2 regions of the Sedimenticola selenatireducens genome follow, and region 2 is predicted to be linked to the other one. Evidence: predicted binding sites of a transcription regulator. Region 2 holds the regulator's gene; the other holds the start of a gene.
The links. Region 2 encodes sigma-54, which starts transcription at its own class of promoters, with help from an activator protein. Its sites were predicted from a motif close to TGGCANGNTNCNTGCTT; they were not measured.

Region 1: the regulator sigma-54 is predicted to act here: its motif matches at 3,323-3,339, upstream of ACHZBF_RS01565 (pilin).

What each region holds. Positions count from the first base shown of each region.
Region 1 covers NZ_CAXXYC010000001.1:318,175-326,143, reverse strand. The annotation lists gene ACHZBF_RS01580 (PP0621 family protein) at 1-138, shown strand, start outside; gene ACHZBF_RS01575 (sensor histidine kinase) at 183-1,826, shown strand; gene ACHZBF_RS01570 (sigma-54-dependent transcriptional regulator) at 1,826-3,178, shown strand; gene ACHZBF_RS01565 (pilin) at 3,453-3,932, shown strand; gene ACHZBF_RS01560 (PglL family O-oligosaccharyltransferase) at 3,987-5,720, shown strand; gene pilB (type IV-A pilus assembly ATPase PilB) at 6,004-7,716, shown strand; gene ACHZBF_RS01550 (type II secretion system F family protein) at 7,722-7,969, shown strand, end outside.
Region 2 covers NZ_CAXXYC010000001.1:220,344-228,312, reverse strand. The annotation lists gene ACHZBF_RS01135 (dynamin family protein) at 1-680, shown strand, start outside; gene ACHZBF_RS01130 (DUF4426 domain-containing protein) at 801-1,247, shown strand; gene ACHZBF_RS01125 (hypothetical protein) at 1,249-1,434, shown strand; gene ACHZBF_RS01120 (calcium/sodium antiporter) at 1,580-2,602, shown strand; gene ACHZBF_RS01115 (KpsF/GutQ family sugar-phosphate isomerase) at 2,599-3,597, shown strand; gene kdsC (3-deoxy-manno-octulosonate-8-phosphatase KdsC) at 3,650-4,174, shown strand; gene lptC (LPS export ABC transporter periplasmic protein LptC) at 4,217-4,786, shown strand; gene lptA (lipopolysaccharide transport periplasmic protein LptA) at 4,770-5,285, shown strand; gene lptB (LPS export ABC transporter ATP-binding protein) at 5,293-6,018, shown strand; gene ACHZBF_RS01090 (RNA polymerase factor sigma-54) at 6,139-7,641, shown strand; gene hpf (ribosome hibernation-promoting factor, HPF/YfiA family) at 7,666-7,969, shown strand, end outside.

The sequences.
Region 1 (7,969 bases), 98 kb from region 2:
AAGAATAATAAAATTGCAGCCAACATGGTTCAGTGCAAAGTTTGTGGCACCTATCTACCCGAAGCCGAGGCGCTGCAGCACCAGGGGACCTTCTTCTGTTCCCGGGAGCACCTGATGCAGCGGAAAGATGAGAAATAGTCATATAATGCAACCCGCCCTACCGTCCAGGACCTCCCCAAAATATGGCACTTGCTGACCCCAGACAACACAACCTGGCACTGGACACCACTCAGCAGACAGGAACACCACCCCTGCGGCCGCTGGCAATCTTTTTCTATTACCGACTGATGCTGGCGACCCTGCTCGGCATACTCTATTTCAGCAAGGCCGGCCCCACATTGCTGGGGCATACCAACCCCGAGCTTTTCGCCCTGGTGGTCACCGTCTATTTTGGCCTGGTGATCGCCAGCGGACTGCTGCTGTACGCCGCCCGCCCCCTGTCTCTCAATCAACAGACGTTCTTGATGGTACTCGTGGATATCTGCGCCATCACGTTATTGATGCATGCCAGTGGGGGTATCGGTTCCGGCCTTGGCATGCTGCTAGCCGTCTCCATCGCCACCGGCAGCCTCATTACCCGGGGTGTCTATGCCAGTCTGGAAGCGGCAATGGCGTCCATATTTATTTTGTCGGAACAGGTTTATGCCCATCTGAACCAGACCTTCGAGACCACCTCCTACACCCAGGCGGGGCTGCTCGGCACCCTGTTCTTTGCCATTGCAATTCTCGCCCAGGTCATGGCACGCCAACTGAAGTCCAGCGAAGCCCTGGCAACCCAGCGCCAACTGGATCTTGCCAATATGGAACAGCTTAATGACTACGTCATCCAGCACATGCTCACCGGGATTATCGTGGTCGACACCCATAGCACCATCCGCCTGATGAACGAGTCGGCCTGGTATCTGCTTGGCATGCCCGAGGTCGGCACTGGCAGCCCGCTGGAGCAGGCGTGTCATAAACTGGCGGCTCAACTCTCGGAGTGGGATCAGGCAATTCACCCCACGCCCGAACCGTTCCGCCCGATCGCGGGTGGCCGGGAGCTGACCGCGGGGTTCTCCATGCTGGGCGAGAACAACAAGGGCGGAGCGGTTATCTTCCTGGAGGATACCGCCACCGTCACCCAGCAGGCACAGCAGATGAAACTGGCCTCACTGGGTCGGCTGACCGCCAGTATCGCCCATGAGATCCGCAACCCATTGGGCGCCATCAGCCATGCCGAGCAACTGCTCAAAGAGTCGCCGGAGATCCCCCAGGCGGACAGACGGCTGATCGATATCATCAGCACCAATACCCGGCGGGTGAATGAGATTATCGAAAACATTCTGCAACTGTCGCGCCGCGGACGCTCACTGCCCAAGGAATTTCTGCTGAAACCCTGGCTGGAGCAGTTCATCATCGAGCTGGCCCGAACCCTGAATTTGCCAGACGGGGTGTTAAAGCTGCAGATCGATCCGGACAGCACATTGATTCGCACCGATCCGAGCCAATTCCGCCAGGTTTTTGTTATCCTGTGCGAGAATTCCATCAAACACTTCGACAGGGAGCGCGAAGCCTTGAGCATACAGATCAGCGGCGGTATTACCCGGGAGTCGGGCGGCCCCTTCGTGGATGTTATCGATAACGGCCCGGGAATTGCCCCCGAGCATGTGCGACAAATGTTCGAACCCTTCTTCACTACCCGAAATGCGGGAACAGGCCTGGGCCTGTATATTGCCAAAGAGCTCTGTGAGGCCAATCGTCTTGGGCTGGACTATATTGCCGTGCCCGGGGGCGGCAGCTGTTTCCGCATCACCTTCCCCGGCAGGGGCAACCAACCGGTCCGATAATGAATAATCCACTGGCACTCATTGTTGATGACGAACCCGATATCCGGGAACTCCTCGAGATCACCCTCGGACGGATGAAAATCGACTCCCGCTCGGCAGAAGATCTGCGGGCAGCCAGAAAATTGCTGGAATCCGAGCGCTTCGACCTCTGCCTGACCGACATGCGCCTGCCAGACGGCAACGGCATCGAACTGGTGGAAACCATCAGCCGATACTACCCAGACATCCCGGTGGCGGTGATCACGGCTCACGGCAACATGGACTCGGCCGTCCAGGCATTGAAAGCGGGGGCCTTTGATTTCGTCTCCAAGCCGGTGGACCTGGGCATGCTGCGCAACCTGGTCAACACCGCACTGAAACTGGAGCGGGACTTAGCCACAGAGGCGAAGGCGGGGGAAGCCGGCGGCAAGTCGGAGCTGCTGGGAAAATCCCCCGCTGCCGAACAGATTCGCACCCTGATCCGCAAACTGGCGAGAAGCCAGGCGCCGGTATTCATCAGTGGCGAATCCGGCACCGGCAAGGAGCTGGCGGCGCGGCAAATCCACCAGCAGAGCCCACGCGCCGATCACAACTTCATCGCCGTCAACTGCGGCGCCATCCCCCAGGAGCTGATGGAAAGCGAATTCTTCGGCCACATGAAGGGCAGCTTTACCGGCGCCATCAGTGACAAACAGGGGCTGTTCCAGGCGGCCAACGGTGGCACCCTGTTCCTCGATGAGGTGGCCGACCTGCCGCTCAACATGCAGGTAAAACTGCTGCGCGCCATCCAGGAGAAATCGATCCGCCCCGTCGGCGCGCAGAAAGAGATACCGGTGGATGTCCGCATCACCAGCGCCACCCACAAGGATCTGACCGGCCTGGTGGAGAACGGAAATTTCCGACAGGACCTGTTCTATCGAATCAATGTCATCGAGTTGGCTATCCCCACCCTGCGGGAGCGCAAGGACGACATCCCGCTACTGGCGGACATGATGCTGGGCCGCATCGCCGCCCACTCTGGTTGCGCGAAACCTCGCATCGACAGAGATGCCCTGAAGGGGCTGCTCAAATACAGCTTTCCCGGCAATATCCGCGAACTGGAGAATATCCTGGAGCGGGCTGTGGCGCTCTGTGAGAATGAGACCATCACCCTGGAGGACCTGCTGATTCCTGCCGACCCAGCTACAGAGTCCCCAACCGCCCACAGAGTCAACCCGGACCTGCCGCTTGAGGCACACCTGGAACAGGTCGAACGGAAACTGATCACCACCGCGCTGGAAGAGACCCACTGGAACAAAACCGCCGCCGCGAAAAGACTGGGGATCTCATTTCGCGCACTGCGGTACAAACTGGACAAGCTGGGCATGGAGTGACAATTTACGTCACTTTTTGACATTTAATGCAGGTCTATTCTATATCAAGCATCCGCCCGACACCAGAACACCCCTCGCCAACAACACAAACTACACCTTTACTTTCAGCTAGTTAAGCACTCATCGAAGACTATATTTTATATCTGGCACACACTTTGCTCAATACCAGTCAAGTAGTCTGAGGCTGGCAACTGCCGGGCCGCATGATGAAAGGGATGACGGATTACACCAGGCATTTGCCGCAGAATATTTGAGTATTTAAAGGGAGAGACCCATGAAAAAAGTACAAGCTGGTTTTACATTGATCGAACTGATGATCGTGGTGGCGATCATTGGTATTTTGGCGGCTATTGCGCTGCCTGCCTATCAGGATTACACCGTTCGCGCCAAGGTTTCTGAGTTGATTCTGGCCGGCTCGGCTTGCCGCACTACCATTACCGAAACGGTGCAATCAGCCAACACCTTACCCGCAGTAGCTGACACCTGGGGTTGTGGTGAAGGAGGAACTAACGCATCACCTATCTCCCAGTATGTTCAAAGCATCGGCACTGCAGCAACTACCGGCGTGATCACCATTACGGGCCAGACCCCCAGCCAGATTGCAGGCTTAACTATTGACATGACTCCTTGCTCAAATGTGACCGGTGCATGTGCCGCTCCGTCTGCTGGTGGCAGGATCGCACGATGGATCTGTGATGGAGGCGCTGCTAACCCAATCCCAGACAAGTACCTTCCAGGTTCTTGTCGCGGGTAATTAGTCAAAATCAGCCTTTATGCTAAGGAGGGGGAGCAAAGCTCCCCCTTTTTTATGATTGCCGCCTTTCTATATTCCCTGTCAGCTATTGCACTGCTTATCTCCTGGCTTGTGCCGAATCACTATCAGCCCTGGTTAGGTTTCTACAACGAATCTATAGCGGTCTTGGGATTACTCGCACTTTCAACGTGGCTCCTCATACGAAAAAAGAATAACAGCCAAACTCGAATCGCATTACCTTTAGCCGCGCTCCTGTTTCTGACCCTGACATTAATACCTCCCCTGCAAGCGGTATTGGGTATCATCCTGTTTTGGGGTGACGCATGGATCACCTCCCTATTTCTTGCCATGATAGGACTCTCCATAATTGTCGGTTATGGAGTTGCCGGGACCAATGGCTCCAAACTCACTACTACATTGGCCATCGTCTTGTTACTGGCTGCGGTGACCTCATTCTATTTAGCACTCTGTCAATGGTTTGGAATTACGCTTGATGTCTGGCTTCTTGATGCACCTTTCGGCGGCACGCCCTATGCCAATATCGGCCAGCGCAACATACTGGCAACACTTTTCTGCTTTGGTTTGATAGCTACCTTTTATTTACGAGAAGGCGGTTTTGTTGGGAACATCAGCACACTCCTGATCACGTTGCTACTGCTTGTTGGGTTGGCCATGACGCGTTCGCGCACTCCATTTTTAATCATGGTGGTGCTGGCAGTATGGATACTTTGGAAGCGGGAGTATCTGCAACTTAAGCTAAATAAAACGGCTGTCATAACCGGCACGGGGATCTTTGCACTGCTGTGGTTTACTTGGCCAAACATTGCAGTTCTTGTCGATCTCACCGCCGAACCCAGTCTGGGCCGCTTAGAGGGAGCGGCAAGTGGAGAGATACGGCTTACGTTGTGGCGTCAATTGATAGAAGCCGCATGGCGGCAACCCTTGTCCGGTTATGGCTGGAATCAGGTAAGTTTGGCTCAGCTTGAGGTTGCTGCTGACTCACTCCCATCAACCGGAGTGCAGTATGCACACAATATCATTATCGACTTCATACTCTGGAACTCTCCTCTATTGGGCTTAGCACTTACCGCTGTGGGCGCTTGGTGGTTTGTGATACGGCTGAAGGAATGCCGCACATTAGACACCTGGTTCTGCTTGAGCATTCTGCTGATCATGGCTGTTCACAGTATGCTGGAAACACCGCACACCTATGCATTCTTTCTTGTGCCGGCAGGCCTCTGTATCGGAGTCATCGAGCAGGCACATGGTGCGACAAAAATCCATATACCACTCTGGAATTATGCCTTGGCAGTGTTATTTGGTTGGGGAATGCTTACATGGGTCAGCAGCGAATATCTTGCGGCGGAAGAAGACTATCGCCTGATGCGTTTCGAGTCCGCCAAAATAGGGTCTGGAACCGGGGCATCAAGCGCGGCTGACCTCAAACTTCTGACCCAATTGAAAGAAAAGATTCTTCTCGGTCGCACTACGCCTTCCACAGAAATGACAGCTGATGAAATTTCATGGATGGAGAAAACCTCTCACAGAAACCCGTCACCGGAAAACCTTTCAAAATTAGCGCTTGCCCAAGGACTGAATGGGCAAACGGACAGATCAGCCAGGACCCTCCAAACGCTAGAGAAATTATACGGCAGGAGAAACCTACAACATACAAAACGACGCTGGTTGGCCTATGCCTGCGATTACCCGGAACTGGGAAGTGTAATTACACCCTGGAAGCTTGAGAAATGTATAAACAGCGAAGAACCACAGGGTGCACTTGAATAAGGTTAACAAAAGCTAATTTACGCATGATTTTCACTAGAAACCGGGGCGATATAGCCATCACTTCGGGGATAGCCTGCGGGAATTTCGCAGCCGAACCAACAAGTCAGGCAAGGAATGTTCGCTATATAAAACAATGCCTTGATCATAAATTACTACATTTAACTTGAAAAGAACCCTATAATCGATTATTAGGCATGGATAGGTTATAGTTCTCCGAATATGATTTACTAGCCGTTACAATTACACAATTTTTTTCATAAAGTATTTTCAATCCAATAATCAGATGACAGCGGCAACTCAGAAAATAGCGTTAAGCGGCTTACCTCGGCGCCTAGTAGAGGACAATTTGCTATCTGAAGAGATTGCGCAAAAATCAATCCTGGAATCCGCAAAAAAACGCCAGCAATTTGTCTCCTTCCTGGTTGAAAATAAACTGTTGGACAGTAAAAGCATCGCACTCTCCGCTTCACAGGAATTCGGTGTGCCTCTTTTCCAACTTGATGCCCTCGACATGGCCGTGGCCCCAATAGGTCTAGTCGACGAAAAACTCATTCGCATCCACCACGCCTTACCTATATTTCGTCGGGGCAACCGACTATTTCTGGCTGTATCAGATCCCACCAACATTCAGGGCCTTGATGAGATCAAGTTTCATACCGGACTGGCGATCGAAGCGATTGTAGTGGAAGAGGAGAAACTCGTTCAGGCGATCGAGTCCGCGCTGGAGGCCAATGATACCAGCATGTCCGATTTGCTGGATGCCGACCTGGACAACCTGGATATCTCCTCCGAGGATCAAGATGCACAAAGGAAAGAGGGGGATCTGGATGTCGACGATGCGCCGGTGGTGCGCTTTGTCAACAAGATGCTGCTGGATGCCATCAACAGTGGCGCATCGGATATCCACTTTGAACCTTATGAAAAAACTTTCCGGGTTCGACTGAGACAGGATGGTATCCTGCATGAGGTCTCTTCACCTCCGGTCAATATTGCCTCCCGCCTGACCGCACGAATCAAGGTAATGTCCCGGATGAACATTGCTGAGCGACGCGTCCCCCAGGATGGCCGCATCAAAATGAAGCTGTCGCGCAATCGCGCCATTGATTTTCGTGTCAACACCTGCCCCACCCTATACGGCGAGAAAGTGGTGTTGCGTATCCTGGATCCGGCCAGTGCGCAACTCGGTATCGAGGCCCTCGGTTTTGAGCCTGAACAGCAACGGCTGTTTGAGACCGCGATCAGAAAGCCCTACGGTATGATTCTGGTCACCGGCCCTACCGGCAGCGGTAAAACAGTTTCGCTCTATACCGCGCTGAATATGCTCAATAGCGAGGGTGTGAACATATCCACAGCAGAAGATCCGGTGGAAATCCAGGTTGCCGGCATTAATCAGGTCAACGTCAATGTCAAAACCGGCCTGACCTTTGCCGAGGCACTCCGCGCCTTCCTGCGACAGGACCCGGACATTGTGATGGTGGGTGAGATCCGTGACCTGGAGACGGCAGAAATCGCCGTCAAGGCCGCTCAGACGGGCCATCTGGTGCTCTCAACCCTGCACACTAATGATGCCCCGCAGACCCTGACACGACTGGCCAACATGGGTATTCCACCCTTTAATATTGCGTCTTCGGTAATATTGATTATGGCCCAGCGACTGGCCAGGCGGCTCTGCGAGCACTGCAAGGTGGCCGACGATCTGCCCAAAGAGGCTCTGATCGAAGAGGGCTTCAAAGAGAATGAGCTGAAAAGTTTGACCGTCTATAAAGCGGTGGGATGTGACCGCTGCACTATGGGTTACAAGGGCCGTGTTGGTATATTTCAGATCATGCCCATCTCATCTGCCATGGAAAAGCTGGTGATGGAGGGGGGCAACTCATTGCAACTGGAACAACAGTCCAAGAATGAGGGCATCCTCACATTGAGGGAAGCCGGATTGAACAAAATCAGGGCGGGTGTCACCAGCCTGGAAGAGATTAACAGGGTTACCAAGGATTAACTGATATGGCCACTGCAACTGCTGCAAAAAAAGCCCCCAAGGCCGAAAAGGCCTATGTCTATACCTGGGAGGGCGCAGACAAGAAGGGTAAGCGACTCAAGGGAGAATCCCGTGCCGCCTCTCTCGCGCTGGTAAGGGCCGACCTTAGACGACAGGGCATAAATCCGTTAAAGGTAAAGAAAAAAGCCACAGCACTTTTTAACAGCAAGAAAAAAATTACCCCAGGGGATATCGCGGTATTCTCACGCCAACT
Region 2 (7,969 bases):
GGGACGCCCTGGATCTGAAAAAACTGGAGCGTTCTATCACCGCCACCCACAACACCATGGCCGATAACTGGACCACTCTCGGCCTCAAATCGAGCATGCGCACCCTGTTCGACGACATGCGCAGCGACATGCAGGTGGTGGTGGACCAGAGCGAGCAGGCGCGCAAGCTGATCCGCAGTATCTATCGGCGGTTTCAGAATGAGCACGGCTTCTCCGTGGTGCAGCCGAAGATGTTCTCCATCATGCGTTACCGGGTTGAGCTTGAGATGCTCTATCAGGAGGCGGAGATTTTCCGCAAGAGCCCGGTTACCGCCATGACCGAAAAACATTTCGTGGTAAAGCGATTTTTTGTTGCCATGGTGAGTCGGGCCAAGGATATCTTCTTCCAGGCCCGACAGGAAGTGGACAGCTGGCTCAGCACCGCCCTGGAACCCCTCACCTTCCAGATCCGCGAGCACAAGGAGCAGATGGAACGCCGCCTGCTGGACCTGCAGAAGATCAGCCGCTCCCGGGACACCCTGGACTCCAGGGTGACTGAACTGAAGAATCAGCACAATGCAGTGGCTAAGCAGCTGACCATTTTACGAAATATCCACAATACGTTGAATACCAGCTATCCGCTGGCGGAAGAGGCGCGACCGAAACCCAAACTGGTATCGACCAGAAAAACCGCCAGTTGAGCCAGTCCGCCAGAATCAACTGCTGCCAGCAGCGCATTTTCATAAAGGCGCTTTAGCGCTATCCTTTAAGACAGAATGAGTTACCCCTCACACCGATGGACCCAGAAGAGAGGCAGCACCATGCAAGTTCGGATTTCCACGATTGCCGTCACCCTGCTACTGCTGCTTACCGCCACATTGGTGGCTGCCGAAAACAGTACCCGGGCCAACGGTTACACCATCCATCACAACGCCATTCCAACGGCGCTGCTGAGCCCCGAGGTGGCAAGCAATTACCGGATTGTGCGCAGCAAGTACCGTGGGCTGCTGAATATCAGCGTAATCCGGGATGTCCCGGGCACGACCGGTCAGCCGGTGACGGCCAAGGTGTCGGCCTACGCATTGAATCTGATCGGCAGGCGCCATGGCATAGACCTCCGGGAGATCCGCGAGGCGGATGCCATCTACTACATCGGGGATTTTCCCATCGTCGACGGGGAGACCTTGAATTTCATGCTTGAAGTGACCCCTGAAGGCAGCTCACGCCCGATCGACGCCACCTTGTCCCAGGATTTCTACATCGACTGAAATGGGCAACATACTCCCGTTCAAAAAGATCCGCGCCAGCGAACGCCACAAGGGCAATACACTTTGCCGCAACGGCCACCACAAATGGACACTTGATCAGTCCCAGGTATTCGATGTCAAGCAGGGCCGGCTGGTCAGTCGCTACCGCTGCAATCGTTGCGGCATCGTCCGCAACCGGGCGGAATAAGCCCAGCAGAGGATCTGCCCGACCAGACTGTAACCGGCACGCTCCGGCAGCAAGAGGCTTGGACAATCCGGGCAAGGTCTGAAACAATGCCTGCGCTAAAAAAAGCTGTTGAATTTTAACCATATCGTCCCCCACGACTCTCTTTATGCTGTTAGATATTGTTGCCATCATTGCCGGTATTACCCTGCTGGTCTGGGGTGCCGACCGGTTTGTCATCGGCGCGTCCGGCATTGCCAGCAATCTGGGGCTGCCGCCGATGATCATCGGACTCACCATCGTCGGTTTCGGAACATCGGCCCCCGAGATACTGGTCTCCGGCATGGCCGCCGTGCAGGGCAATACCGGTCTGGCCATCGGTAACTCTCTCGGTTCCAACATCGCCAATATCGGTCTGATCCTGGGTATCACCGCCCTGATTGCCCCCTTGAATGTCCAATCGGATACCCTGCGCCGGGAATATCCCATCCTGCTGGCGGTCTGTCTTGGCACCCTGCTGCTGATGCTGGATGGCACCCTGGGGAGAATCGATGGCATGGTCCTGCTGGTGGGGCTGGTGGCGATGCTCTTCGCCATGGTGCGCATTGGCATGCGCAGTCTCGCCAGCGACCCGATAACCGCCGAGATCCTGGACGAACTGCCCGAGGCGATGACCACCGCCAGGGCGGTGGTCAACTTCAGTCTAGGCCTGGCCCTGCTGCTGTTCAGCTCCCGCATCCTGGTCTGGGGTGCAGTCAATATTGCCACCGCCTACGGCGTCAGCGACCTGATTATCGGCCTGACCATCGTCGCCTTGGGCACCAGCCTGCCGGAACTGGCAGCCAGTATCGCCAGCGCCCTGAAGAATGAGCACGATATTGCCATCGGTAATGTCATCGGCTCCAATATGTACAATCTGCTGGCGGTCCTGGCGGTGCCGGGACTGATTGCCCCCGGCCCGTTCGATCCGCTGGTATTGACCCGGGACATGCCGATGATGATCGGTCTGACGCTGGCGCTGTTTATCATCAGTTACGGCTTCGGCGGTACCGGGCGCATCAACCGGATTGAAGGATTCCTGCTGGTACTGGCCTTTCTCGCCTATCAGGGGGTACTCTTCATGCACACCGGCAGTGTCAAGGCCGCTGAACCCGCGGCATATCAACAGACAGTAGAGCAGCAAGCCACATGAACAAGGACTGCAAGCCCTCTCCCGAAGAGGCAAAAAAACTCCAGGCCCTGGGACTGGCGGTGATTCATAACGAAGCATCAGCCATCCAGGCGCTATCTGATCGGATCAATGGCGATTTTGCCCATGCCTGCGGCATTATGCTGAACTGTGAAGGCCGTATCGTGGTGACCGGCATGGGTAAATCGGGCCACATCGGCAGCAAAATCGCCGCTACCCTGGCCAGCACCGGAAGTCCGGCCTTCTTTGTCCACCCGGGCGAGGCCAGCCATGGCGATCTGGGCATGATCACCGCCAAGGATGTGGTACTGGCCCTCTCCAACTCGGGAGAGACCAGCGAGCTGCTCACCATCCTGCCGCTGATCAAGCGCCTGGGCGTCCCGTTGATTGCCATGACGGGTAATCCTCAATCCAACCTGGCCCAGCAGGCTGATGTCCATATCGACGTCAGCGTGGCACAGGAGGCCTGCCCACTCAATCTGGCACCCACATCCAGCACCACCGCCACCCTGGCCATGGGGGATGCGCTGGCCATCGCGCTACTGGAGGCGCGGGGCTTCACCGAGCAGGATTTTGCCCGCTCCCATCCCGGCGGCAGTCTTGGTCGCCGGCTACTGCTGATGGTGAGTGATGTCATGGTAACGGGCGAACAGATACCCCGGGTCTCTGACCGGGCGAGCCTTAAAGATGCATTGCTGGAGATGACCAGGAAGGGGCTGGGCATGACGGCAATAATTGATGACCAGGGTCGTCTCGCCGGGATCTATACGGATGGCGACCTGCGCCGCACCCTTGACCGGCCGATCGATATACGTAACTGCCTGATAACCGACGTCATGACCCACGGCAGCACCACGGCCAGAGCCGACATGCTGGCAGCCGAGGTGCTGAAAATCATGCAGGAGAAGAAGATCAACTCCCTGTTTATAGTGGATGACCGGCAGATACCGATCGGCGCCCTGAATATGCACACCCTGTTGCTGGCGGGCATCGTCTGAGCGATGAATGCCTTGTGGCAACTCACTTAATGCGGTAGGAAAGATTTAAAAGATGCAGGAGATCCTGAACCGGGCGAAACAGATCCGCCTGATTATCTTTGATGTGGACGGGGTCCTGACCGACGGCAGCCTCTACCTGGGGGATGACGGGCAGGAGTACAAGGCGTTCAACTCCAAGGATGGCCTTGGCATGAAGCTGCTGCAGAAGAGCGGCGTGGAGATCGGCATTATCACCGGACGCACTTCCAACGTAGTAACCATTCGCATGGAGAGCCTGGGTATCCGCGATGTCTATCAGGGACAACGCCACAAGGTCCCGGCCTTCGAAGAGCTGCGGGACAAACTGGGCCTCAAAAATGAACAGATTGCCTATGTGGGTGATGACGTGGTCGACCTGCCCATCATGCGTCAGGTCGGGTTGGCGATTACCGTACAGGACGCCCACCCGCTGGTAAAACAACATGCCCACTGGCAGACTTTGGCCGGTGGTGGCCGTGGGGCGGCACGCGAGATCTGCGAAATGCTGATGGAGGCGCAGGGAACCCTGGAGCAGGCATTTGAAAAATATCTCAAGTAAAGCATCGATCACCCCGGTACCGCTGGTGGGAAGCAACGCCTTATGATCGATCAGAAAAACCTGATGATCGGCGGCATCCTGCTGCTACTTGTCGCGGGCACCTTCTGGCTGTCCAGACAGAACACAGCGGAAGATCCGGGGTACACCACCCGTGAACACAGGGCCGATTACTACCTGGAAGGGGTTGACTCCACCTTGATGGATCTCTCCGGCAAACCAGGCAAACGCCTGGTTGCCGAACGCATGACCCATTTTATGGACGACGACAGTACCGAATTGAAGTTACCCCGCCTCACCCTGTATGACCTGGACCGGCCGCCCTGGCGGGTCAACTCCGAAACTGGCTGGCTATCGGGGGATGGGGAGGTGCTTCTTTTGCAGGGTGCGGTTAAAATCGACCGTTCTGCGGCACTTGGGGTACGCCCGATGCGTATCAGAACCCGGGATCTGCGCGTGCAGCCGGGCGACAACTACGTGGAGACCGACGCTGAAGTGAACGTCCGCAGCAACAAGGACCACATCGACGCCAAAGGCATGCAGATATGGCTCCAGCAGCCAATCCGCATCAAACTACTTGCCAATGTACGAGGACGCTATGAAGTCAATCCCTAAGCCCCATCACACTGGCCGGCGCTGGTTCGCCATTGCCCTGCTGCTGATACTGCCGGGAGTTGTATCCGCCCTGCAGTCGGACAAGGACCAACCCATCTATATCGAGGCCGACGCGGTCGATATCGATGACCGAAGCGGCATCAGTACCTATAAAGGCAATGTGGAACTGACCCAGGGAAGCATCATTATCAAGGCCGACAAGGTAACAGTTACCCAGCGCCAGAACGAGACTGATCAGATCGAGGCGGTCGGCAAGCCGGTCACTTTTCAGCAGGATACTGAAGACGGCAAGGGCACTATCAAGGGCCGCGCCAAGAAGACCGAGTACTCTGCCAACAGCGAAATCATCAATATGATCGGTGACGCCGTACTCACCCAGGGTCAGGACACCTTCAAGAGCGACCGGATCATCTATGATCGCGCCCGGGCGGTAGTGAAGGCAGGTGCCAGCGCCAAGGGCAAAGAGCGCGTCAAGGTCACCATCGGTGGAAAAAAGTAATCGATCCATGACCCTGCTGGCTGCTGACAATCTGGCGAAACACTATCGCCGCCGCGCCGTGGTGAACGGTGTCTCCCTGAACGTTTTGAGCGGTGAAGTGGTGGGGCTGCTGGGACCCAACGGCGCCGGCAAGACCACCTGCTTCTACATGATTGCCGGACTGGTTCCCTCGGAAGGTGGAACCATCCGCATAGACGGTCATGACATCACTGCCCTGCCGATGCACGCCCGGGCGCGCCTCGGCCTGGGTTATCTGGCCCAGGAACCCTCCATCTTCCGCAAGCTGACCGTATTCAATAATATTTTCGCCATCCTGGAGACCCGCAAGGATCTGCGACCCCCGGAACAGATCGAGGCCTGCGAAGCACTGCTGGTGGACTTTAACCTCACCCATCTGCGCAACAACCAGGCGATGAGTCTCTCCGGGGGTGAACGTCGCCGCCTGGAGATCGCCCGATCACTGGCCATGGAGCCCCGCTTCATACTGCTTGACGAACCATTCGCCGGTATCGACCCGATCTCGGTCAAGGACATACAGAATATTATCCGTACACTCTCATCCCGGGGGATCGGCGTACTGATCACCGATCACAATGTCCGGGAGACCCTCGGCATCTGTCAGCGCGCCTATATTATCAGCGAAGGCAAGGTGCTGGCGGAGGGCGAACCGGAGCAGATTCTGGCCAATCAGGAAGTGCGCTCCGTCTACCTGGGAAAAGAGTTCAGTCTCTAGAGTTGATCATCAGTTGATTGACGGCAATAAACCATTTTCTCCTTGTGCGTCTGGTGATTTTTTACGCTAGAATGAAACTGTGAAAACCATACAAATTACGTACCAGATCCAGATACCCGCATGAAGCAAACGCTCCAGCTTCGCCTTGGCCAACATCTCACCATGACGCCGCAGTTGCAGCAGGCCATCCGCTTGCTGCAACTCTCTACGCTGGATCTCAAGCAGGAGATTCAGGAGGCGCTCGACTCCAACCTGATGCTGGAGACCGAAGAGGAGAACAGCGCCCGCGAAGAGGCCCGTGGGAATGAACAAGAGCGCACCATCGAGCGGCTCAATGGCGATGGCCTGAAAGGGGACAAGGCCAGCAGCAATGACCTCAACAACGAAAAAGAGGTCAACGGCGAGGCAAACTCCATACCGGAAGAGCTGCCGGTGGACAGCGGCTGGGACGATGTCTACGACAGCACGCTACCACCCTCTTCCGGACTGGCATCCCGGGACGCCGGCGACAGTGACTACCTGGCCCAGCGCCGCAGTGCCCGCACCCTCTACGACTATCTCACCTGGCAGTTGAACCTGACCCCGTTCAGCGATCTGGACCGCGAGATTGCCGTCTCAATCATTGACGGCATCGATGAAGACGGTTACCTGAGGATGGATCTGAACGAGATTCTTGTCAGCATGTCCGCTGACGAGGTTGAGCTGGATGAGATCGAAGCGGTGCTGCACCGGATTCAGCAATTTGACCCACCCGGCGTGGGCGCGCGTGACCTGAGGGAGTGCCTGCTGATCCAGCTAAGTCAGCTGACGGATCCCCATCCGTGCATGGCCCTGACCACTCAGCTGATCAACAATCACTTCGACCTGCTGGCCCAGCAGGATCATAACCAGATCAAACGCAAGCTGAAGATTGATGACGACACCCTGAAATCGATTAATCAGCTGATCCGCTCGCTGATACCGCGCCCCGGCAGCCTGGTGGCCGAAACCGAACCCCAATATGTCATTCCCGACGTATTCGTGACCCGCCGAGATGGCGTCTGGCATGTGGATCTGAACGCTGATGCCGCCCCCAAACTCCGGGTTAACCCGGAATACGCGCGGCTGATCCGGCGCGCCGACAACAGCGACGACAACAACTACCTGAAGAATCATCTGCAGGAAGCGCGCTGGTTTATCAAAAGTCTGATGAGCCGCAATGAAACGCTGTTGCGCGTGGCCACCAAGATTGTCGAACTGCAGCGCGGATTCTTCGAGCACGGCGAAGAGGCGATGAAGCCCCTGGTATTGAGGGACATCGCCGAGGCCCTGGAGCTGCATGAATCCACCATATCCAGGGTCACCACGCAAAAATATATGCATACCCCCCGGGGTACGCTGGAATTCAAGTATTTCTTCTCCAGCCATGTCAGCACGGCTGGAGGCGGAGAGTGTTCCGCCACCGCGATACGCGCACTGATCAAGAAACTGGTCGCTGCCGAGAAGCCGAACAAGCCACTCAGCGACAACAAACTGGCGAGCATACTCGCCGATCAGGGCATTCAGGTCGCACGGCGGACGGTAGCAAAATACCGCGAGTCCATGGCGATCCCGCCATCAAACGAGCGAAAGCGCCTCGTCTAGAGGCCAGTAACCAAGGAGCAAATCATGCAAATCAGCATCACCGGTCATCATGTGGACATCACCGAAGCCATGCGCAACTATGTCGAAACAAAATTCGAGCGCCTGGAACGGCACTTTGATCATGTCACCAAGATCCATGTCATCCTGAGTGTTGAGAAACTGCGCCAGAAGGCGGAAGCTACTCTCCATGTGAATGGCGCCGATGTCTTTGCCGACTGTGAAGAAGAGGATATGTATGCCGCCATCGACGGTCTGGTGGATAAAATCGACCGTCAGGTGAAAAAGCTCAAGGAGAAAAGCACCAACCATCGCAATGGTGTAGGCATGA